Regions from separate parts of the Streptomyces sp. NPDC007945 genome, predicted to be linked through region 1. Evidence: riboswitches for the same ligand, from Rfam matches in the RefSeq annotation. Region 1 holds a riboswitch; each other region holds the start of a gene.
The links. Region 1 has a riboswitch for cyclic di-AMP ahead of ACFZCF_RS21135 (peptidoglycan DD-metalloendopeptidase family protein). Riboswitches for the same ligand answer to the same signal wherever they lie in the genome.

Region 2: linked by a shared signal. The riboswitch ahead of ACFZCF_RS28435 (transglycosylase family protein) and the one ahead of ACFZCF_RS21135 (peptidoglycan DD-metalloendopeptidase family protein) in region 1 are both predicted to bind cyclic di-AMP.
Region 3: linked by a shared signal. The riboswitch ahead of ACFZCF_RS14890 (transglycosylase SLT domain-containing protein) and the one ahead of ACFZCF_RS21135 (peptidoglycan DD-metalloendopeptidase family protein) in region 1 are both predicted to bind cyclic di-AMP.
Region 4: linked by a shared signal. The riboswitch ahead of ACFZCF_RS24770 (peptidoglycan DD-metalloendopeptidase family protein) and the one ahead of ACFZCF_RS21135 (peptidoglycan DD-metalloendopeptidase family protein) in region 1 are both predicted to bind cyclic di-AMP.

The regions. Positions count from the first base shown of each region.
Region 1 covers NZ_JBIBJV010000006.1:309,273-314,529, forward strand. The annotation lists gene ACFZCF_RS21115 (aminotransferase class III-fold pyridoxal phosphate-dependent enzyme) at 1-193, shown strand, start outside; gene ACFZCF_RS21120 (helix-turn-helix domain-containing protein) at 268-897, shown strand; gene ACFZCF_RS21125 (DUF6126 family protein) at 918-1,100, shown strand; gene ACFZCF_RS21130 (tyrosine-protein phosphatase) at 1,120-1,941, opposite strand; cyclic di-AMP (ydaO/yuaA leader) riboswitch at 2,335-2,491, shown strand; gene ACFZCF_RS21135 (peptidoglycan DD-metalloendopeptidase family protein) at 2,496-3,455, shown strand; gene ACFZCF_RS21140 (SGNH/GDSL hydrolase family protein) at 3,615-4,427, shown strand; gene ACFZCF_RS21145 (STM4011 family radical SAM protein) at 4,429-5,257, opposite strand, start outside.
Region 2 covers NZ_JBIBJV010000011.1:140,364-145,620, reverse strand. The annotation lists gene ACFZCF_RS28450 (DUF501 domain-containing protein) at 1-501, opposite strand, end outside; gene ACFZCF_RS28445 (septum formation initiator family protein) at 522-992, opposite strand; gene eno (phosphopyruvate hydratase) at 1,083-2,369, opposite strand; gene ACFZCF_RS28435 (transglycosylase family protein) at 2,658-3,386, opposite strand; cyclic di-AMP (ydaO/yuaA leader) riboswitch at 3,391-3,567, opposite strand; gene ACFZCF_RS28430 (transglycosylase family protein) at 3,832-4,962, opposite strand; gene ACFZCF_RS28425 (cytochrome P450) at 5,105-5,257, opposite strand, start outside.
Region 3 covers NZ_JBIBJV010000004.1:154,954-160,210, forward strand. The annotation lists gene ACFZCF_RS14885 (phosphoribosyltransferase family protein) at 1-1,199, shown strand, start outside; gene ACFZCF_RS14890 (transglycosylase SLT domain-containing protein) at 1,193-2,086, opposite strand; cyclic di-AMP (ydaO/yuaA leader) riboswitch at 2,091-2,276, opposite strand; gene ACFZCF_RS14895 (hypothetical protein) at 2,583-3,143, shown strand; gene ACFZCF_RS14900 (DeoR family transcriptional regulator) at 3,309-4,115, opposite strand; gene ACFZCF_RS14905 (SIS domain-containing protein) at 4,264-5,187, shown strand; gene ACFZCF_RS14910 (ketose-bisphosphate aldolase) at 5,237-5,257, shown strand, end outside.
Region 4 covers NZ_JBIBJV010000008.1:110,370-115,626, forward strand. The annotation lists gene ACFZCF_RS24760 (M16 family metallopeptidase) at 1-1,290, shown strand, start outside; gene ACFZCF_RS24765 (insulinase family protein) at 1,314-2,678, shown strand; cyclic di-AMP (ydaO/yuaA leader) riboswitch at 2,932-3,093, shown strand; gene ACFZCF_RS24770 (peptidoglycan DD-metalloendopeptidase family protein) at 3,101-3,871, shown strand; gene ACFZCF_RS24775 (GntR family transcriptional regulator) at 4,083-4,766, shown strand; gene ACFZCF_RS24780 (HPr family phosphocarrier protein) at 4,935-5,216, opposite strand.

The DNA of each region.
Region 1 (5,257 bases):
CCGGATCCTCACCCAGGTCTCCGGGGACCACTTGGAGGTGATCAAGTTGATCCCGCCGATGGTGATCGACGAGGCGGACGTGGACCGCTTCGTCACCGCCTTCACGGCGGTCATGGAGGACGCCCACGGCGGCGGCGGGCTGCTGTGGGACTTCGGGAAGACGCTGGTCCGGCAGGCGGTGGCGCAGCGCTGAGCCGGGCCGTCCCGGGCTTTTGCCTCTGAGGCAAGAAACTTGCCTCAGAGGCACGTTCCTGGCGGAATGGACGCATGGACCACGTCCCCCGGGGCTCCGCCCCGGACACCGCCGCCCCCGAGGTCGTGCCCGACGTCGCCCCGCAGCTGCGGGCGCTGCGCCGGCGCCGGGGGTTCACCCTGGAGGCGGCCGCCCAGCGCGCCGGGCTCTCCCCGGCGCACCTCTCGCGGCTCGAGACAGGGAACCGGCAGCCCTCGCTGCCGATGCTCCTGGCCCTCGCCCGCATCTACGGTACGACGGTCGCCGAGCTGCTCGGCGAGACCCCCGCGGAGCGCGACCCGGTGATCCGGGCCGACCGCTCCGAGCCGGTCGAGGCCGACGGCTGGATCTACCGGCAGGCGGGCGGCGCGGGCCGGGCCATGCAGTGCCTGCGCGTCCACGTGCCCTACGCCACCCGGGCCGACATCGTGCGTGTCCACCCCGGCGAGGAGTGGCTGCACGTGCTCGAAGGGGAGGTCCGGCTCGCCCTGGGCGAGACCGTCCACCTGCTCGGCCCCGGGGACAGCGCGCACTTCGACTCGCTCACCCCGCACCGGATCGGCGCGGCCGGCCGCGCCGGCGCCGAGGTGCTCTTCGTCCACACGCTCCTGCAGAGCCCGGCCGCCGAGCTGTGTCTGGGCGGCGGCACCCCGCACGCCCGCTGAGTCCCGAAGGGTTGGTCGACATGTCCGACAAGTCAGTGAATTCCGCCCCGTCCAAGGCGCCCGCCGCGGTCACCGGTGAGGAGCGCGGCGAGGGGAAGTTCCCCAAGGGGCTGGTGCTCCGCCTCTTCGCCTACCTGATCGCCGGTCACCTCTTCGCCGGCTTCCTCTACCTGCTCTTCATGCTGGGCGGGCAGAACCAGTGACCGCGCCGGACCCGCGGCCTCACGCCTCCGTGAGGAACCGCTCCCGCAGCCGCTCACGGGTCTCCGGCGCCAGCTTCAGGCCGTCCGCCAGGTAGGCGTCGACGGAACCCCAGGTCGTCTCGATGGTCTCGAAGGCGGCCCGCAGGTACTCCACCCGCGCGTCGAAGAGCGGGCTCAGCAGCTCCATCACCTCGGGCGCCATCGCGTCCCGGGCGGTGGAGCTGCGGCGCACCTTGTAGCGCCGGTGCGGGGCGCCCGACTTCACGTAGTCGGCCTCGATGGCCTCGCGCTCCACGCCCAGCGCGAGCAGGGTGATCGCGATCGAGAGCCCGGCGCGGTCCTTGCCGGCCGCGCAGTGCATCAGGACCGGGACGGCCTCCTCGGCGAGGGAGTGCAGGATCCGGCTGTGCTCGGCGGTCCGCTCCACGATCATCCGGCGGTACGCGGAGGTCATCCGCTCCGCCGCCCTGCCGTCGCCGAGCAGTCCCCGCAGCGTGTCGAGGTCGCCCTCGCGGACCATCCGCCAGAACTCCTTGCCGTCCGCCGGGTCGCTCAGCGGTATGTTCACGTTCCGCACGCCCGGGAGCTCCACGTCCGGGCCCTCCACCTTGGCGTCGGCCTCGTTGCGGAAGTCGAAGATCGTGTGCAGGCCGAGGCCGGAGAGGAAGGCCGCGTCGGACTCGGTGGCCTCGGCGAGGTGACCGCTGCGGAAGAGGACGCCGGGCCGGACCGCGCGTCCGTCGGTGGTGGGCAGCCCGGCCACGTCACGGAAGTTGCGGACCGCCGCGAGCTCGGGCTCGCCGGAGTCGAGGGGCTGGACCTGCGGCAGCTGCTGCGTCACGGATGCTCCTGGGGGTAGGCGTTCACGGGGCCGTACGAGATCGGTTCCCCCGGCAATCATCCCGGCGGGCGGGTCGCCGCGCACCCCCCTGGCCGGTAATGGGCGATCTGTCCGTATTGGAAGGTCTTGGTATAACAAGCCCTGGTTGAGGGGGAGATGGAATTCCGTGCGTGAGCAGGGTCATAGAAGTGACGGATCGTGGCCGACCGCCCCGGCCAACCACCCGCCCTGAAAAGGGTTTCGAGGGGCCGTCATCCACGGAGGGTGACCGGAATTTCGGGCCCGAAGATCGTCCCGGAATGCCCGTCGAATTCCGTGGCTTGTTCCCGCCGACCCCGCTCGTCTAGCGTCGCCGTCAATCCGGTCGGACCGCCGAATCCTGCCACCGTCCGGAATTCACACCCGTCCACGCGTGGCAGGAGCGGGGGACCCAAGGAAGTACGCCGGTCCCGCGACGCAGGACGGCTCGGGGTGAAGTCGCGTGAGAATCGCGGCCGGACATCTCCAGTCCGAACCCGACAGCTCACCTCGCAGGCGCCGGAGAGGAATTCGCCATGCCCGCAAAGGGTAAGCACCGCCGCCAGAAGTCCACCCTGATCACCCGTGGCCTCGTCGCCGCCGGCACCGGTGGCGCCGTCGTCGCCCTGCCGCTGTTCGGCGCGACCGGCGCCCACGCCGCCGAGCAGGCCGCCCCGGCCGCCGTCGCCGGCACCGTGGCCGCCACCGCGCAGGCCCAGGTCCAGGCCGCCCCGGCCGCCAAGGCCGCCGCCGCCCCGACCACGTACTCCGTCGTCGCCGGCGACTACCTGTCCAAGATCGCCGCCGACCACGACGTCGCCGGCGGCTGGAAGCGGCTCTACGCCGACAACCGGCAGGTCGTCGGCGAGAACCCCTCGCTGATCCTTCCGGGCATGAAGCTCACCCTCGGCGCCAAGAACCCCGCCGGGGCCGCGGCCCCGAAGCCCGCCGCCCAGTCGGCCGCGCCGAAGGCCGCCGCCCCGAAGGCCGCCGTCAAGGCCGCCCCGAAGGCCAAGGCGAAGGCCGCCGAGCAGACCCGCGCCTCCCGCTCCACCGAGCGCGCCGCGGCCCCGGCCGCCGCCCCGGCCGCCACCGGCTGGGTCGCCCCGGTCACCGGCGGCGTCTCCACCCCGTACCGCGCCTCCGGCTCCATGTGGTCCTCCGGCTACCACACCGGTGCCGACTTCATCGCCTCCTCCGGCACCACCGTCCGCGCCGTCGGCGCCGGCACGGTCGTCTCCGCCGGCTGGAGCGGCGCCTACGGCAACGAGGTCGTCATCCAGCACGCCGACGGCAACTACTCGCAGTACGCCCACCTCTCCTCCCTGGCCGTCTCCGCCGGCCAGTCGGTGAGCGGCGGCCAGCAGATCGGTCTCTCCGGCTCCACCGGCAACTCGACCGGCCCGCACCTGCACTTCGAGATCCGCACCTCGCCCAGCTACGGCGCGGACATCGACCCGCTGGCCTACCTGCGCCAGCACGGCGTCGCGATCTGACGCGACCGGCCCCACGGCCACCGAGGGCCCGGCACGTACGTGCCGGGCCCTCGCCCTGTTCCGGGCTTGGCAAATTCTTTATCGGTGGCATATATCACCCGTCGTCAACCCCTCCTTACGGTCGCGTAGGTCACATCCGAAAAGGAAGGATGTGCTGTCGTGGCAGACGATTCGAAAGCAACAGAAGAGAACGTGTTCGGGGCGGTCGGGGGAATCGGGTCGTACGCGGCGATCGGCGACAGCTTCACCGAGGGCGTCGGAGACCCGGGACCGGACGGGACCTACGTCGGCTGGGCGGACCGCTTCGCGGTGCTCCTCGCCGACCAGCTGCCGGACCACCAGGAGTTCCGCTACGCCAACCTCGCGGTCCGCGGCCGCCTCCTCGACCAGATCGTGAGCGAGCAGGTCCCCCGGGCCAAGGAGCTCGCGCCCGACCTGGTCACGTTCTGCGCGGGCGGCAACGACATCATCCGCCCCGGCACCGACCCCGACGACGTCGCCGAGCGGTTCGAGCGGGCGGTGCGGGACCTCACCTCCGCCGTCGGCACCGTCATGGTGACCACCGGATTCGACACCCGTGACGTACCGGTCCTCAAGCACCTGCGCGGCAAGATCGCCACGTACACGGCCCACGTCCGCGCCATCGCCGACCGCTACGACTGCCCGGTCCTCGACCTGTGGTCGCTGAGGTCGGTGCAGGACCGGCGGGCCTGGGACGACGACCGGCTGCACCTCTCGCCCGAGGGCCACACCCGGGTCGCGCTGCGCGCCGCCCAGGTCCTCGGCCTGCCGGTGCCCGCCGACCCGGACCAGGCGTGGCCGCCGCTGCCCGCCCGCGGGCCCCTGGAGGTCCGCCGCGACGACATCCACTGGGCGCGCGAGTACCTGGTGCCGTGGATCGGACGGCGGCTGCGCGGCGAGAGCTCCGGCGACCACGTCGCGGCCAAGCGCCCCGACCTCATGCCCCTGTAGATCAGGGGCGGCCGGCGGGGATCCGTTCCAGGACCCCGCCGGCGAAGACGTCGTACAGCGGCAGCGTCTCCAGGTGGACGTAGCCGATGTGGCAGTCGCAGACGGCGAGGGGGCAGGCCCGGGGCCGCAGGGCCGCGCGGTACGAACCGTCGTACAGGTTGCCGAGCTCGGCCCTGACGAAGTGGCAGCGGCGCACCGTCCCCGCGCCGTCCACCGACACCACCGACTCGCCGGTCCGGCAGGGCAGCCCCGCCGAGCGGTGCGGATGCCGGCTGTAGCCGAAGAGCGGGTCGACGCCCGTCCACGCGGCCGCCTCCGCGTCGGTGTACGTGTGCCCCTCGGCGGCGTTCACCCACAGGTAGACGTGGTCCGGCAGCGCCGCCCGCAGCCGCAGCGCCTCCGCGTGGTGCTCGGGCAGCCCCACCACGCCCACGCTGAAGCGGACGCCCCGGGCCGCCAGGTCGAGCGCCTTGCCGAGGAAGCGGTCGTACGGCGTCTGGCCGGGGTGGTACGTGCACCACAGCGCCAGCGCGTCCAGGTCCGCCTCGTCCAGCCAGGAGGTCCGGCAGCTCAGGTTGGTCTGGATCGCCACCCGCTCCACGTGCGGCAGCCGCGACAGCTCCACCATCGCCCGCCGGTACCAGGAGCGGACGAGGCCCTCGCCCCACGGGGTGAAGAGGATCCGCAGTCGGTCCCCGTCCTGCCCCGCCGCCCACGCGGTGAACCGCTCCAGGGCCGCCCGGTCCGCCCGCAGCGTCTCCGGCGAGTCCCGGCGCTTGGCGAAGGGGCAGTACGGGCAGTCGTAGTCGCACGAGGCCAGCGGCCCCCGG
Region 2 (5,257 bases), on a different contig from region 1:
GCACGGTCCCTTGGCCCACCACTCGGGGAGCATCGCGAGGGCCTCGTCGCCGAAGGGGTTCACGCCGGGGCCCGCCACGAGGGAGTGGCCGACGAGGACGTGCAGGCACTTCACGCGGTCGGGCATGCCGCCGGCGCTGGGGAAGCCCTCCAGGACCTCGATGGCGTCGCGGCGGGCGAGGTAGTCCTCGTGCGCGGCGCGGTAGGCGGCGGCGAGCTCGGGGTCGGTGGCGAGCCGGGCCTGCATCTCCTTCATGACCCCGTTGGCCTCCAGGGTGCCGATGGCCGAGGCCGCCCGGGGGCAGGTGAGGTAGTACGTGGTCGGGAAGGGGGTGCCGTCGGGCAGCCGGGGCGCGGTCTCGACGACGTCCGGGTTGCCGCAGGGGCAGCGGTGCGCGATGGCGCGCAGACCGCGCGGCGGGCGGCCGAGCTGGGCTTCGAAGGCGGCGACGTCCGCCTCGGTGGGCTCGGTGCGTTCGGTCTGCGGAGGGGGCGTGTCCATGTCTCGGATCCTGGGTCGGTTCAGTTGCGGTCGGCGTGGTCGACGCCGTCCCAGAGGTTGTCGTACCAGGGCCGGTCGGCCGTGCCCTGGTCGGCGCGGGGGCGGTCGGCCGCCCCGGGGTCGTTCACGGTGAAGCCGGTCTCGCCGGGGAGCACGTAGTGGAGGTGCTCGCGGGCGAGGCGCCGGACGTAGGCCGGGTCCTGGAGGCGGGCCTTCTCGTCCCGCAGCTCCTCGACCCGCCGGGCCGCCTCGGCCGCCCTGCGCTCCTGTTCGGCGATCTCGCCCTGCTGGGAGACGTAGCTCCTTATCGGGTAGGCGAGGGCGACGACGAGGGAGCAGACCACTAGGGCGAGGAAGGCGGCGCGGCCGGTGAGCCGGGAGCGCCGGGCCTGGCGGCGGGTCTGGGAGCGGTAGACACGGGCCGCGGTCTGCTCGCCGAGCAGCCTGATCCGGGTCGCGGTGGAGAACCGGTCCCCGTTCTTCACGGCCATGCCGTCTCGCCTCCCCTGATCGCGCGTACGTCCCCGCACACGGTACGGGACCGTGTGCGGGGACGTACGTAACTACAGGCGCCGGGCAGGTCAGCCCTTGAAGCGCGGGAAGGCGCTGCGGCCGGCGTAGACGGCGGCGTCGTCGAGGATCTCCTCGATGCGCAGCAGCTGGTTGTACTTGGCGACGCGCTCGGAGCGGGCCGGGGCGCCGGTCTTGATCTGGCCGCAGTTGGTGGCGACGGCGAGGTCGGCGATGGTGACGTCCTCGGTCTCGCCGGAGCGGTGGGACATCATGCACTTGAAGCCGTTGCGCTGGGCGAGCTCGACGGCGTCGAGGGTCTCGGTCAGCGAGCCGATCTGGTTGACCTTCACCAGGAGGGCGTTGGCGGACTTCTCCTCGATGCCGCGGGCGAGGCGCTCGGGGTTGGTGACGAAGAGGTCGTCGCCGACGAGCTGGACCTTGTCGCCGAGCTTCTCGGTGATGACGTTCCAGCCGGCCCAGTCGTCCTCGAACAGCGGGTCCTCGATGGAGACGAGCGGGTACGCGGAGACGAGCTCCTCGTAGTACTCCGTCATCTCGGCGGCGGAGCGCTCCTTGCCCTCGAAGAGGTACTTGCCGTCCTTGTAGAACTCGGAGGCGGCGACGTCCAGGGCGAGGGCGACGTCCTTGCCGGGCACGTAGCCGGCCTGCTTGATGGCCTCCAGGATGAGGTCGAGCGCCTCACGGTTGGAGCCGAGGTTCGGGGCGAAGCCGCCCTCGTCGCCGAGGCCGGTGGAGAGGCCCTTGGTCTTCAGGACGGACTTGAGGGTGTGGTAGACCTCGGTGCCCCAGCGGAGGGCCTCGGAGAAGGACTCCGCGCCGATCGGGGCGATCATGAACTCCTGGATGTCGACGTTGGAGTCGGCGTGCGACCCACCGTTGAGGATGTTCATCATCGGAACGGGCAGCAGGTGCGCGTTCGGTCCGCCGAGGTAGCGGAAGAGCGGGAGGTCGCTGGCCTCGGAGGCGGCGTGCGCGACGGCGAGCGAGACGCCGAGGATGGCGTTGGCGCCGAGCGACGACTTGTCCGGGGTGGCGTCCAGGTCGAACATGGCCTGGTCGATCAGGCGCTGCTCGGTGGCGTCGTAGCCGACGAGCTCCGGGCCGATCTGCTCGATGACGGCGAGGACGGCCTTCTCGACGCCCTTGCCGAGGTAGCGGTTCTGGTCACCGTCGCGGAGCTCCAGGGCCTCGAACGCACCGGTGGAGGCACCGGACGGCACGGCAGCACGGCCGGTGCTGCCGTCGTCGAGGCCGACCTCGACCTCGACCGTGGGGTTGCCTCGGGAGTCCAGGATTTCCCGGGCTACGACGACGTCGATGGACGGCACGAGCATCTCCTTCTGGGATGTGACGCTAGGTGTGACGCATGGGTCGCAAGGTCTCGTTCGCCTTGCGACAAGAGCCTAACCGGCTCCGGCGCTCCAGCCAGCCGACCGCCCGTCCCCTGGGACGAAAAAGGGCCCAAGAGCATGCAGGAGGGGACGAAAGGACCGTGAACTACTGGACGGTAACGACGGAACCCCGGTCCCGAGCCACGGGGGAAGGGGCTCGGGACCGGGGTGGTCACCGCGGGAGGGTCGTCGGGCGCCGGTGAGCCGCCGGACTCACCGGTGCCGCGGGGCTCACTTCAGGTGGAGCTGCTGACCCGGGTAGATCAGGTCGGCGTTCTCGACGACGTCCTCGTTGAGCTCGAAGAGCTCGGCCCAGCCGCCGTCGACGCCCTGCGCCTTGGCGATCTTGCTGAGGGTGTCGCCGGCCACGACCTTGTACTCGCCGTCGCCCTTCTTGACCTTCTTGCCGGTCGGGGTGGTGACGGTCTTCTTGGCGGCGGCCTGCGGAGCGGCCTGGGTGCGCGGCTTCGGGGCCTGGCGCTGCTCGCTGCGGGTGGCGGGCTGCTCGGCGGAGCGCTTCGGGGCGCTCTGCTGCGGGGCGCTCTGCTGCTGCGGGGCGGCGGCCTCGGCGGCGCCACCGTCGTAGGAGGCGGAGGAGAGGCCGACGCCGCAGCTCGGCCAGGCGCCCTTGCCCTGGCCCGCGAGGACCTTCTCGGCCACGGCGATCTGCTGCGACTTGCTGGCCTGGTTGGCCGTGGGGGCGTAGGCGGTGCCGCCGTACGCGGCCCAGGTGGAGGCCGAGAACTGGAGGCCGCCGTAGTAGCCGTTGCCGGTGTTGATCGACCAGTTGCCGCCGGACTCGCACTGGGCGACGCGGTCCCACTCGGAGGCGGTGGCGGCGGAAGCGGTGCCCGCGGCCATCAGCGGGGCGGCGACGGCCGCGCCGGTGACGCCGACGAGGGCGACGACGCGGGTGGCCTTGGAGGGACGACGACGCTTGCCCGTGCCGGAGAACAGCATGGAGTTTCCTCTTCACCGACGCCTGTGAGGTGAGCTGTCGGGTTCGGGCTTGAAGAGTTCGCCCGGCCACACGTCCTTGCGTGCGGCTTCACCCCTAGCCGGTCGTTCCGTCCGTCTGGTCGACGGCCGGGACCGGCACGAACCTTGGGTCCCCCACTCCTGCCTGCGGCGCTTTCGCGACGACAGTTCCCGGCGACCGACGGCAGGACTCGGCGTTTCGGTCGACGGGGCCCGCGGTGGCGAGCGGTGACGACCGTAGACACACAGGTGCTCGAAGTTCAAAGAGGCTTACGTCGGACAAAACGCCCTTACTTGCACTCCGTCAGACCTCGTTTGCGCAGGTGAGGCCTGACGGAAGCAAAGTTTGCGGACGCGACACGCCAGTTGGGGCGAAGAGACCCATGTCTCACTTTCCTAAAAGCGGACATACACCCCTGAAGCGCCCTCACTTCGCCGCGGCGTCCGCCTTCAGCTCAAGGCTCTGACCAGGGAGGATGAGGTCCGGATCGGCCCCGACCGTCTGGCGGTTGGCGTCGTAGAGGGCGTCCCAGCCGCCGACAAGATCGTTCTCCTGAGCAATCTCCGACAGGCTGTCACCCGGCCGCACGGTGTAGGCGTCACTTGCGTCCGACTTGACGGTAGTTGATGTGACCTTGTCCGCAGCTGCGGCATGTCGCCCGTAATCCTGCATAGTGTCCGTTACGCCACTTTCCTCCGGGGCGGCCTCGCCCCGGTGCTTGCCCGTGCCCGGCGTCGCCGACGGCGCGTCAGGCGTGCCCTCCGCGCCGGGGGTCACCGGGGTGGTGGGCGCCAGGGGGGCCTCGGGGGCCTCCGGCGTGTCCTCCGGGGCGCCGGGCGTGCCCGGCGTGCCCGTGGAGGCGTCCGGGGCCGCCGGAGTGGTGCCGGTGGGCGCGTCGGGGGTGGCGGTCGCGGGCGGCGGGGTGGTGGCGCCGGCGGAAGGCGGCGTCGCGGGCGCGACGGGGGCGGTCGGGGCCGCCGGGGCCGTCGGGGCGGTGGTGCCGCTCCCCTTCTCCTCCACGGCCTCGGGGGCCCGCGGCGTCGTCTCCGTCGCCTCCTCGGCCTCCTCGACCTCGGCGGGCGCGGAGGGCACGGCGGTGCCGCCGGTCCAGTTGGACTCCGGCGCCACCCCGCCCTCGTCCTCCTGCTGGACGGCGGGGCCCGGCCGCACACCCGTGGGCTTGCCGTCGTTCTTCAGGCCCGCGATCGGGGCGCAGGTGTCCCAGTCGGTGCTGCCGGCGGAGAGCGCCACCTCGGCGACGGCGATCTGCTGGGCGCGGCTGGCGAGGTCGGGGCTGGGGGCGTACGCGAGCCCGCCGTGCCGCTCCCACGCCTCCTGCGTCATCTGGAGGCCGCCGTACGCGCCGTTGCCCAGATTGGCGCTCCACTGGCCGCCGGACTCGCAGGCGGCGACCCGGTCCCAGGTGGCCGCGTCGGCGGCGGAGGCGGAGCCGGTGGCGAGGAGCGGCAGTGCCAGGGCGGATCCGGTCACTCCGGCGGTGACGACGAGCGCGGGAGCCTGACGGGGTCGACGGTGTCGTCCGTTTCCGGAAAGCATGTCGGGGCCTTTCGCGTGACGGCGGTGACGGCGGTGACGGCCGTGGTGGGGCCGAACGTTGGCGCGAACGTAGCCGCATTCGAACGTCCGTCACAAGTCGGTGGCTTCGCGATCACGCGAAGATCACATTTCTGACACGCCGTCATCCTCCGTGTCGGGGTGCGGAAGGGGTGAACTCCACCGGAAGCGTGCGCAACCCCCTCATGATGAGCCCGCCGCGCCACCGCAGTTCGTCCGGATCGACCGCGAGCCGCAGGTCCGGCAGGCGCGTCAGGAGGGTGGCGAGCGCGGTCTG
Region 3 (5,257 bases), on a different contig from region 1:
CGGTGGCGGCGGAGGTGGCCGAGGCGCTCGACGCGCCGCTGGACATCTGCCTGGTGCGGAAGCTGGGCGTGCCGAGCAGGTCGGAGCTGGCCATGGGGGCCATCGGCGAGGGCGGCGTCCGGGTGGTGAACGAGCAGGTGGTGCGCGACGCCGGCGTGTCCGGCAGGGAGCTGGAGGCGGCCGAGGAGCGCGAGCGGCTGGTCATGGCCGAGCGGTCCCGCGCGTACCGGGGCAGCCGCAGGCCAGTGCCGCTGGAGGGGCGTACGGCGGTGGTCGTCGACGACGGGCTGGCCACCGGCGCGACCGCGCTCGCCGCCTGCCGGGCGGTACGCGCCGCCGGAGCCGCCCGGATCGTGCTGGCCGTCCCCGTGGCGCCGTACGGCTGGACGGCGCGGGTCCGCGGCGAGGCCGACGAGACGGTCGCCGTGCACACTCCGGAGGACTTCTACGCGGTCGGGCAGTTCTACCGGGCGTTCGACCAGACGCCGGACGCCGAGGTGGTGGCCCGCCTCGACCGGAGCCGGGCGGCACGCGGGCCGGCCGTCCGGCACACGGCGGTAAGCGTCGCGGCCGGGGGCGGCGAGCTGCCGGGCGAGCTGGCGATGCCCGACGGGGCGTCGGGCCTGGTGCTCTTCGCGCACGGCAGCGGCAGCGGCCGGCACAGCCCGCGCAACCGCGCGGTGGCGGCCGCCCTGAACCGGGCCGGGCTCGCCACCCTCCTCTTCGACCTGCTCACGGAGACCGAGGCGGGCGACCGCGCACGGGTCTTCGACACCCCGCTGCTCGCGGATCGGCTGGGCGGCGCCGCCGCCTGGGCGGCGGGGCGGTCCGGCACCGGCGGCCTGCCGCGCGGCTACTTCGGGGCCAGCACCGGGGCCGCCGCCGCGCTGTGGGCGGCGGCGGAAGAGGACGACGACGTGGCGGCCGTGGTGTCCCGGGGCGGACGGCCCGACCTGGCGGGGGAGCGGCTCGGCGGGGTGCGGGCCCCGACGCTGCTGATCGTCGGCGGCGCCGACGAGCTCGTCCTCGATCTGAACCGGCGGGCCGAGGCGCTGCTGCGCTGCGAGAGCCGGCTGGAGGTCGTGCCGGGCGCCGGCCACCTCTTCGAGGAACCGGGGGCCCTGGAGGAGGTGGCGGCGCTGGCGGCGGAGTGGTTCGCGGCCCACTTCGCCGCCGTGACCGGCGGGACGGATCAGTAGGCGCCGTTGACGTTGTCGATGGAGCCGTACCGGTCGGCCGCGTAGTTGCAGGCGGCGGTGATGTTCGCGACGGGGTCGTACGGGTCGAGGGAGGTGCCCGGCACGTGGTACGCGGCGAAGGTCGGGTCGATGACCTGGAGCAGGCCCTTGGAGGGGGTGCCCTTGGCGGCGTTCGAGTCCCAGAGGTTGACGGCAAGGGGGTTCCCGGAGGACTCGCGCATCACGTTGCGGAGGATGCCGTCGTACGAGCCGGGGATGCCGTAGCGGGCCATGACGTCGAGCGACTCGCGGATCCAGCCGTCGAGGTTGTCGGCGTACCGGGGGGCGGCCTTCGCGGCGGCCGGCTGGGCCTGGACGGCCGGGGCCGCGGCACGGGCGGCGGAGCGGCTCGCCCGTTCGGCGGAACCGGCGGACGCGGCCTCGGCGGACTTCGCGGCGGCCTTGCGGGCCGGCTTCGCGGCCGTCTTCGCGGTGGTCTTCGTGACCGGCTCGGCGGCGCGCTCGGCGGAATCCCGACGAATCGTCAGTTCAAGGCCCGGGTGAATGAGTGACGGATCGTCACCCACGGCTTCCCTGTTCGCCTGGTAAAGCGACTTCCAGCCGCCCTGAATTCCCTTTCGGTGGGCGATCAGGGAAAGCGAGTCGCCCTTCACGACGGTGTACGCGCGGGGGGCCGCGGGGGCGGTGGGCGCCTGGGGGGCGACGGCCGCGACGGCCCGGGCGGTGACGGCGGCGGTCGGCGCCGCCGGCTGCGCGGAGGGCGCGGCGCCGGCCGTGGCGGGCACGACCAGGGGCAGGGCGAGGGCCACGCCGCCGGTGCCGGCGAAGGCGAGACCTCGGGTGACGGGGCTGCGTCGGGGGCGGCGGTGCTTGCCGTGAGCGGGCATGACGGTTTCCTCTCCGGCGCCTGCGAGGTGAGCTGTCGGGTTCGGACTGGAGCTGTCCGGCCGCGCGCACGCGGCTTCACCCCGAGCCGTTCCGGACCTCCGGAACGGCGGTGTGGTGGGTCCCCCGCTCCTGCCGTCGGGTGAAATGGGTGGTCTTTCGGGCGGTGGCAGGATTCGGCGTCCGTCCGAATGGAGGTGACCGTAGGCGAGGAATACCGCGGGGAACAAGACGCGAATGCACGGGAAATCAGGAGCCGAAGATCGAATGGATGGAATTGAAGATCCATCATTTCGGCGTGCGATCCGGAATCCCTTGTCCCGTGCGGGTGGTGACGGAGGGACGGCCGCTCGCGAGGCGGAGAAAGTGAGTCGCGTCACGGCAGGCGCAATGTCCGAATAGGGCGTCTAGCTCCTTTAGGGGAATTGTGTGATGACTTGAGGGTGAGAGGTATGGCGCATAGCGCGCAAAGCAGACATTGCCGCTCATGATGGGGGAATGTCCTCCCTCGCCCTGCTGACCGACCCCGACGCCCTCGACCGCGAGGCGGCCCGCCTCTACGAGAGCGCCGCCCCCGAGGCCTGGCGGAGTCTCCTCTCCGTCCCCGTGGACCGGCTCGTCGCCGAAGCCCTGGACGCGCTCGGCACGCTGCCCCCGGCCCCGCCCGCCGAACGCCCGCTGCCCGGCCGGATCGGTGCCGCCCTCCCGGACCGGCTGCACGTGTGGCGCAGGATCGGCCGGGCCGACGTGCGCCCCTCCGTCCACCTGGCGTACGCGCGCCGGGTGCTGACCGACTGGGGGTGGCAGAACACCCCGTACAAGCTGCGCGACGCGCGCGGCGCCCGCTGCCTCTGCGGCGCCCTCCTCGCCGCCCACCGGCTCGGCCACGGCAGCGCGGCCACCATGAACGAGGCCGGTGCCTGGATCATGACCGAGCTGCGGTCCCGCGGCTGGCACGGGCTCATCGGCCCCTGGAATCGCGCCCCGGGCCGTACCGCAGAGGACGCGCTCGCGCTCCTCGACGCCACGATCCGGCGCGCGGCCCTGGCCGGGCGGTGACCGCGCGGGGAGCCGGTCGGCCGGTGACGCTCGGCGCGCCCGTCCCGACGTGGCCGGTGCGGCGGCGCGGCCGGGCGCGGTCGGGGGCAGCCGGATCGTGACCTCGTGCCGGCCGTCCGCGGAGCCCACCTCGTGCGACGCGCCGACCGTCAGGTCGTCACGTGGTCAGACCGTGAGGACGCGGACGCCGGCCTCCGACAGGCGGTCCGCCGTACCGGCGTCGATCGCGGTGTCGGTGAGCAGCAGGTCGACCCGGTCCAGGCCGCAGATGCGGGCGAAGGCGCGCCGTCCCAGCTTCGACGCGTCGGTCACCACCACGACCCGGCTCGCGCGTTCCGCGAAGAGCCGGCTGATGCCGGCCTCCTCCTCCTGGTGGGCCATCGCCCCGAACTCCGGGTCGATCCCGTCCACCCCGAGGACGACGGTGTCGAGGGCGACCTCGCCCAGGACGCCGGCGGCCAGCGGGCCCACCAGTTCGTAGGTCTGCGGGCGCGCGACCCCGCCGGTCGTCACGAGCTTGATCTGCGGACGCACCGCCAGCTCGGCGGCGATGTTCAGCGCGTTGGTGACCACCGTCAGGGCGGGGCCGGAGGCGGCGGTCGGGGTTCCGCTCTCGGCGCGCTCGCCCGCGAAGCGCAGCGCCAGGGCCCGCGCCACCTCGGTGGTCGTCGTCCCGCCGTTCAGGCCGACGACCTCGCCGGGGGTGATCAGTTCGGCCGCCGCCGCGGCGATCCGCGCCTTCTCGGCCGCGTGCCGGCCCGACTTGTAGCGCAGCGGCAGTTCGTACGAGACGCCGTGCGCGACGGCCCCGCCGCGCGTGCGGACGAGGAGGCGCTGCTCGGCCAGTTCGTCGAGGTCGCGGCGGATCGTGGCGGCGGAGACGTCCAGGGCGGCCGCCGCCTCCTCGACCTCCACCTTTCCGGCGGACGCCAGGAGTTCCAGGAGCGCGTTCCACCGCTCGTGCTTGGACATGCCGGACCGATCCTCCCGTGGTTGCGGCCTCGATCGTACGCCGCCGGGGCAGGGAAGCCTGGCAAGGGGTTGCGTGAATCTGCTTGAATGATGAGCGTTTCAAGCATCTTCACGCATTGATCCTGTTCCTTACGTGCAAGGAGTGCGCATGACCCCCTCCCGGACCGCCGCCGAGATCGCCACCCAGCCCGAGGCGTGGCGCGAGGCGCTCCGCACGCTGCCGCGGCACGTGGACGCCCTGCCCCGGCCCGGCGAGCGCGTGGCGGTGATCGGCTGCGGCACCTCCTGGTTCATGGCGCAGGCCTACGCCGATCTGCGCGAGGCCGGCGGGCACGGCGAGACCGACGCGTTCGCCGCCTCCCGCTTCCCGTTCCACCGCCGCTACGACCGGGTCGTCGCCCTCACCCGTTCCGGCACCACCAGCGAGGTCCTCGCCGTCCTCGCCCGCCTCTCCGGCACCGTCGCCACCGGGGCGATCACCGCCGACCCGGCCACCCCCGTGCGGGAGCTGGCCGACGCCGTCGCCGTCCTCGACTTCGCCGACGAGGAGTCGGTCGTCCAGACCCGCTTCGCCACCACCGCGCTCGCCCTGCTCCGCGCCCATCTGGAGGACGAAGGTGCCCTGCCCGAGGGCGTCGCCACCGTCGCCCGGGCCGCCGAGGACGCCGAACTCGCCCTGGCCAGGCCGCTGGAGGAGGCCGTCCGCGAGGCCGGGCAGTTCACCTTCCTCGGCACCGGCTGGACCTACGGCCTCGCCCAGGAGGCCGGGCTCAAGATGCGGGAGGCGGCCGGCGCGTGGACGGAGGCGTATCCGGCGATGGAGTACCGCCACGGGCCCATCAGCATCACCGGGCCCGGGCGCGTCGCCTGGAGCTTCGGGCCGCTGCCCGGGGGCCTCGCCGAGGAGATCCGCGCGGTCGGCGGCACCCTCGTCGCCGACGGGCTCGACCCGCTCGCCGAACTGGTCCTCGCCCAGCGCCTCGCCGTCGCCGTGGCCGAGGCCCGCGGTCTCGACCCCGACCGGCCGCGGAACCTCACCCGCTCCGTCGTCCTCGCCGACGCCGGCGCCTGAACCGGCCCCGCCCGCCCCGTACCCACCCCTTCGCACCCGGAGCAGGACCATGCCACTGACCCCGACCCAC
Region 4 (5,257 bases), on a different contig from region 1:
CACCGGCTGGCGAACGGCCTGCGGGTGGTCCTCTCCGAGGACCACCTGACCCCGGTCGCCGCGGTCTGCCTCTGGTACGACGTCGGTTCGCGCCACGAGGTCGAGGGCCGCACGGGCCTCGCCCACCTCTTCGAGCACCTGATGTTCCAGGGCTCGAAGCAGGTGCACGGCAACGGCCACTTCGAACTCGTCCAGGGCGCGGGCGGCTCGCTCAACGGCACGACCAGCTTCGAGCGCACCAACTACTTCGAGACGATGCCCACCCACCAGCTGGAGCTCGCGCTCTGGCTGGAGGCGGACCGGATGGGCTCGCTGCTCGCCGCCCTCGACGACGAGTCGATGGAGAACCAGCGCGACGTCGTGAAGAACGAGCGCCGCCAGCGGTACGACAACGTGCCCTACGGCACCGCCTTCGAGAAGCTCACCGCGCTCGCGTACCCCGAGGGCCACCCGTACCACCACACCCCCATCGGCTCGATGGCGGACCTGGACGCGGCCACCCTGGAGGACGCGCGGGCCTTCTTCCGGACCTACTACGCGCCCAACAACGCCGTCCTGTCGGTGGTCGGCGACATCGACCCGGAGCAGACGCTCGCCTGGGTCGAGAAGTACTTCGGCTCCATCCCCGGCCACGACGGCAAGCCCGCCCCGCGCGACGGCGCCCTTCCCGAGGTCATCGGCGAGCAGCTGCGCGAGGTCGTCGTCGAGGACGTCCCGGCCCGCGCCCTGATGGCCGCCTACCGGCTGCCCGAGGACGGCACGCGCGCGTGCGACGCGGCCGACCTCGCCCTCACCGTGCTCGGTGGCGGCGAGTCCTCCCGGCTCCACAACCGGCTGGTCCGCCGTGACCGCACCGCGGTCACCGCCGGCTTCGGCCTGCTGCGGCTCGCCGGCGCCCCCTCGCTCGGCTGGCTGGACGTCAAGACCTCCGGCGGCGTCGAGGTCCCCGTGATCGAGGCGGCCGTCGACGAGGAGCTCGCCCGCTTCGCGGCCGAGGGCCCGACCGCGGAGGAGATGGAGCGCGCCCAGGCCCAGCTGGAGCGCGAATGGCTCGACCGGCTCGGCACCGTGGCCGGCCGCGCCGACGAACTGTGCCGCTTCGCCGTGCTGTTCGGCGACCCGCAGCTCGCCCTGACCGCGGTCGACCGCGTCCTCGCCGTCACCGCCGACGAGGTGCGCGAGGTGGCCGCGGCCCGGCTGCGCCCCGACAACCGCGCGGTGCTGGTCTACGAGCCGGCAGCCCCCGCCGACAGCGCCGACGGCGACGACGAGGAAGGAGCGGACCTGTGACCGACGCCGCCTCCCTGACCAGCATGGAGTTCCACCCGCAGCCGCAGGCCGGCACGGCCAGGCCGTGGGCCTTCCCGGCGCCCGAGCGCGGCGCGCTCGACAACGGCCTGACGGTGCTCCGCTGCCACCGCCCCGGCCAGCAGGTCGTCGCCGTCGAGATCTTCCTCGACGCGCCGCTGGACGCCGAGCCCGAGGGTCTCGACGGCGTCGCCACGATCATGGCGCGCGCCCTCTCCGAGGGGACCACCGAGCGTGGCGCCGAGGAATTCGCGGCCGAGCTGGAGCGCTGCGGCGCCACTCTCGACGCGCACGCGGACCATTCCGGCGTCCGGGTGTCCCTGGAGGTCCCTGCCTCCCGGCTCCGCAAGGCCCTCGGCCTGGTCGCCGAGGCGCTGATCTCCCCGGCCTTCGACGCGGACGAGGTCAAGCGCCTGGTCGACAACCGGCTCGACGAGATCCCGCACGAGGCCGCCAACCCGAGCCGCCGGGCCGCCAAGCAGCTCTACAAGGAGCTCTTCCCGGCCGACACCCGGCTGTCCCGGCCCCGCCAGGGCACCGAGGAGACGGTGAAGGCCATCGACGCCGCCGCCGTCCGCGCCTTCTACGACGCGCACGTGCGGCCCGCCGCCGCCACCGCGGTCGTCGTCGGCGACCTCACGGGCGTCGACCTCGACGAGGTGCTCGCCGAGACCCTGGGCGCCTGGAGCGGCAAGCCGGCCGCGCGGCGCCCGATGGCGCCGATCACCGCCGACGACACCGGGCGGGTCGTCATCGTGGACCGTCCCGGGGCGGTCCAGACGCAGCTGCTCATCGGCCGGATCGGCCCGGACCGCCACGACTCCGTGTGGGCCGCGCAGGTCCTCGGCGTCTACTGCCTCGGCGGCACCCTGACGTCCCGTCTGGACGCCGTCCTGCGCGAGGAGAAGGGGTACACGTACGGCGTGCGCGCCTTCGGGCAGGTGCTCCGCTCCGACGGCGAGGGCCACGGCGCCTCGATGCTCGCGATCAGCGGCTCGGTCGACACCCCCAACACCGGTCCGGCCCTCGACGACCTGTGGAAGGTGCTCCGCACCCTGGCGGAGGGCGGTCTGACCGACGCCGAGCGGGACGTGGCGGTGCAGAACCTCGTGGGCGTGGCCCCGCTCAAGTACGAGACGGCCGCGTCGGTCGCCGCGACCCTCTCCGACCAGGTGGAGCAGCACCTGCCGGACGACTACCAGGCCCGGCTGTACGCGCGGCTCGCCGAGACCGGCACGGTCGAGGCCACGGCCGCCGTCGTCAGCGCCTTCCCGGTGGACCGGCTCGTCACGGTCCTGGTGGGCGACGCGTCGCAGATCGAGGAGCCCGTCCGGGCCCTCGGCATCGGCGACGTGACCGTGGTGAGTTGAGCCCGGGTGAGCCGGCCGAGGCGGGTCGACGGGTGGACCGGCCGGTGAGCTGACCGGCCGTCAACCCCTGGCGGAGGTCTCCGACGCGTAGAAGCGTCGGAGACCTCCGCTTTGTCCGTTATGGAGTTAAGGGTGATCGTATGACCTGTGGCATGTCTTACAAATGAGCGAGTCTGTTTGGCGATCACCATCCGTCCGGCCTAGCGTCGATCCGTCTGTCCGACCCGACGCACGCGCCGCACCCGCGGCAACCGGACAGACATCGCCGAGTCCCCGTCAGGCGCGAGCCTGGGGAGCCGGGGACCCACGCAGTCCCTGGGGTGAATCGGACGCCTTCGCCACGCGGAGGGGTCCGTAGGAGACCTTCCTGCTCCGAACCCGTCAGCTAACCCGGTAGGCGAGAGGGAAGGAAAGGAACCGTCTTGGCGTTCACCCGTGCCACCGGGAAGCACCGTGGTGCGAGCCGACTGGCTCGCCGCAGCGCCGGCATCGCCGGCGTGGCAGCACTCGCCACCACCGGCGTCGTCGGCACCCTGGCCTCCCCGGCGCTCGCCGCCGACACGGACGACCGTTCCCCCGAGGACACCGGCCTCACCCAGGTGATCGCCGACGAGTCCATCGCGGACCAGCTCAACGCGCAGGCCGCCGCCCAGGAGCGGGAGGCCGCCGAGGCCGAGGCCCGGGCCAAGGCGCGCGCCGAGGCGAAGCGCAAGGCCGAGGCCCGCGCCCAGGAGATCCGCGAGGCCAAGGAGCGCGCCGCCCGTGAGGCCGAGCGCCGCCGGCTCGCCTCCTTCAACCTCCCGGTCGCCGGCTCGTACGTCTCCACCGGCTACAAGACCGGTGGCTCGCTCTGGTCCTCCGGCAGCCACTCCGGCGTCGACTTCCACGCCTCCTACGGCAGCTCGGTGGTCTCCGTCGGCTCCGGCACCGTCGTCGAGGCCGGCTGGGGCGGCGCGTACGGCAACAACATCGTGATCCGGATGAACGACGGCACGTACACCCAGTACGGCCACCTGTCGTCCATCGGCGTGTACGTCGGCCAGACCGTCGAGCCCGGCCAGCAGATAGGCGTCTCCGGCTCGACCGGCAACTCCACCGGCCCGCACCTCCACTTCGAGGCCCGGACCAGCGCCGAGTACGGCTCCGACATCAACCCCGTCGCGTACCTCCGCGCCCGGGGCGTCAGCCTCTGACGCCCCGCGCCCCCGCGCTGCACCGAAAGGCCCCGGCTCCCGCGAGCCGGGGCCTTTCCGCGTCCGGGGGCGCGCGGCGCCGAGCCGCGGGAATCCGTGGCGAACCTGACGAATTTCGAGGCGGCATCGGAATTTCCGGCGCCCTGCAATAGAGTCGCGTGAACGGCGCTGCTCGAATTCGGTGCGCGCGGAGCGAATACGGAGGTCGGACATGCGGGTTCCCGCGCAATCGGTATGCACGGCGATCCGGGACGACATCGTCTCGGGTGTCTTCGAGCGCGGCAGTCGCCTCACCGAGGAACAGCTCGCGCGCCGGTACGGCGTCTCCCGCGTCCCGGTCCGCGAGGCGCTGCGCACGCTGGAGTCCGAGGGCTTCGTCGTCAGCCGCCGGCACGCGGGCGCCCATGTCGCCGAGCCCACCGACCAGGAGGCCTCCGACCTCCTCGACGTGCGGGCGCTGCTCGAACCGCTCGGTGCCGCCCGGGCCGCCCAGCGGCGCACCGACGCCCACCTCAAGGTGCTGCGGGGCCTGGTCAGGCTGGGGCAGGAGCGGGCCCGCCGGGGGCAGGGCGAGGACCTGCGGGCGCTCGGCGGCTGGTTCCACGAGACGCTCGCCCAGGCCTCCGGCTCCCCGGCCCTCGCCGCGCTCCTCACCCAGCTGCGCCACAAGATCGCCTGGATGTACGTGGTGGACCAGCCGGACCGGCCCGCCGAGACGTGGGCCGAGCACGGGGCCATCGTCGACGCCGTCGCCCGCGGGGACGCCGAACGGGCCCGCGCGCTCACCGCGCAGCACGCCGAGCACACGCTCCCGCTGCACCGGCTGAAAAGGCCCGAGCGGGGCCGCGTGAGGGTTTCGCAACATGCCGTCAACACGGCGAGCGTCCGGAATTAACACGGGCACCGTATACAAAGAATAGCGATTATCGGGCTTCTTTCGCGCTGCCCGGAAACTCTCCGAAAAGGCAATTCCGCTGTCCCGGAAATGCCGGACGGCCGCGTCCGCCCGGGAAATTCCGGGGACGCGGCCGTCGGGGGAGGAGCGTGGAGCGACCCGCCGGGGTCAGACCGTCTCGGGGAGCTCGTCGAGGCCCTCGGCGACGAGCTTGGCGAGGCGCTCGAGCGCGGCCTCGGCACCCTCGGCGTCCGAGGCGAGCACGATCTCCTCGCCGCCCTGCGCGCCCAGGCCGAGGACCGCGAGCATCGACGCGGCGTTGACCGGGTTGCCGTCGGCCTTGGCGATGGTCACCGGGACACCGGAGGCCGTGGCGGCACGGACGAAGATGGAGGCGGGGCGGGCGTGCAGGCCCTCGGCCCAGCCGACGTTGACGCGGCGCTCAGCCATGGTGTTGCCCTTCAGGTCTTCAGCGGGTTGTCTAGACCAGT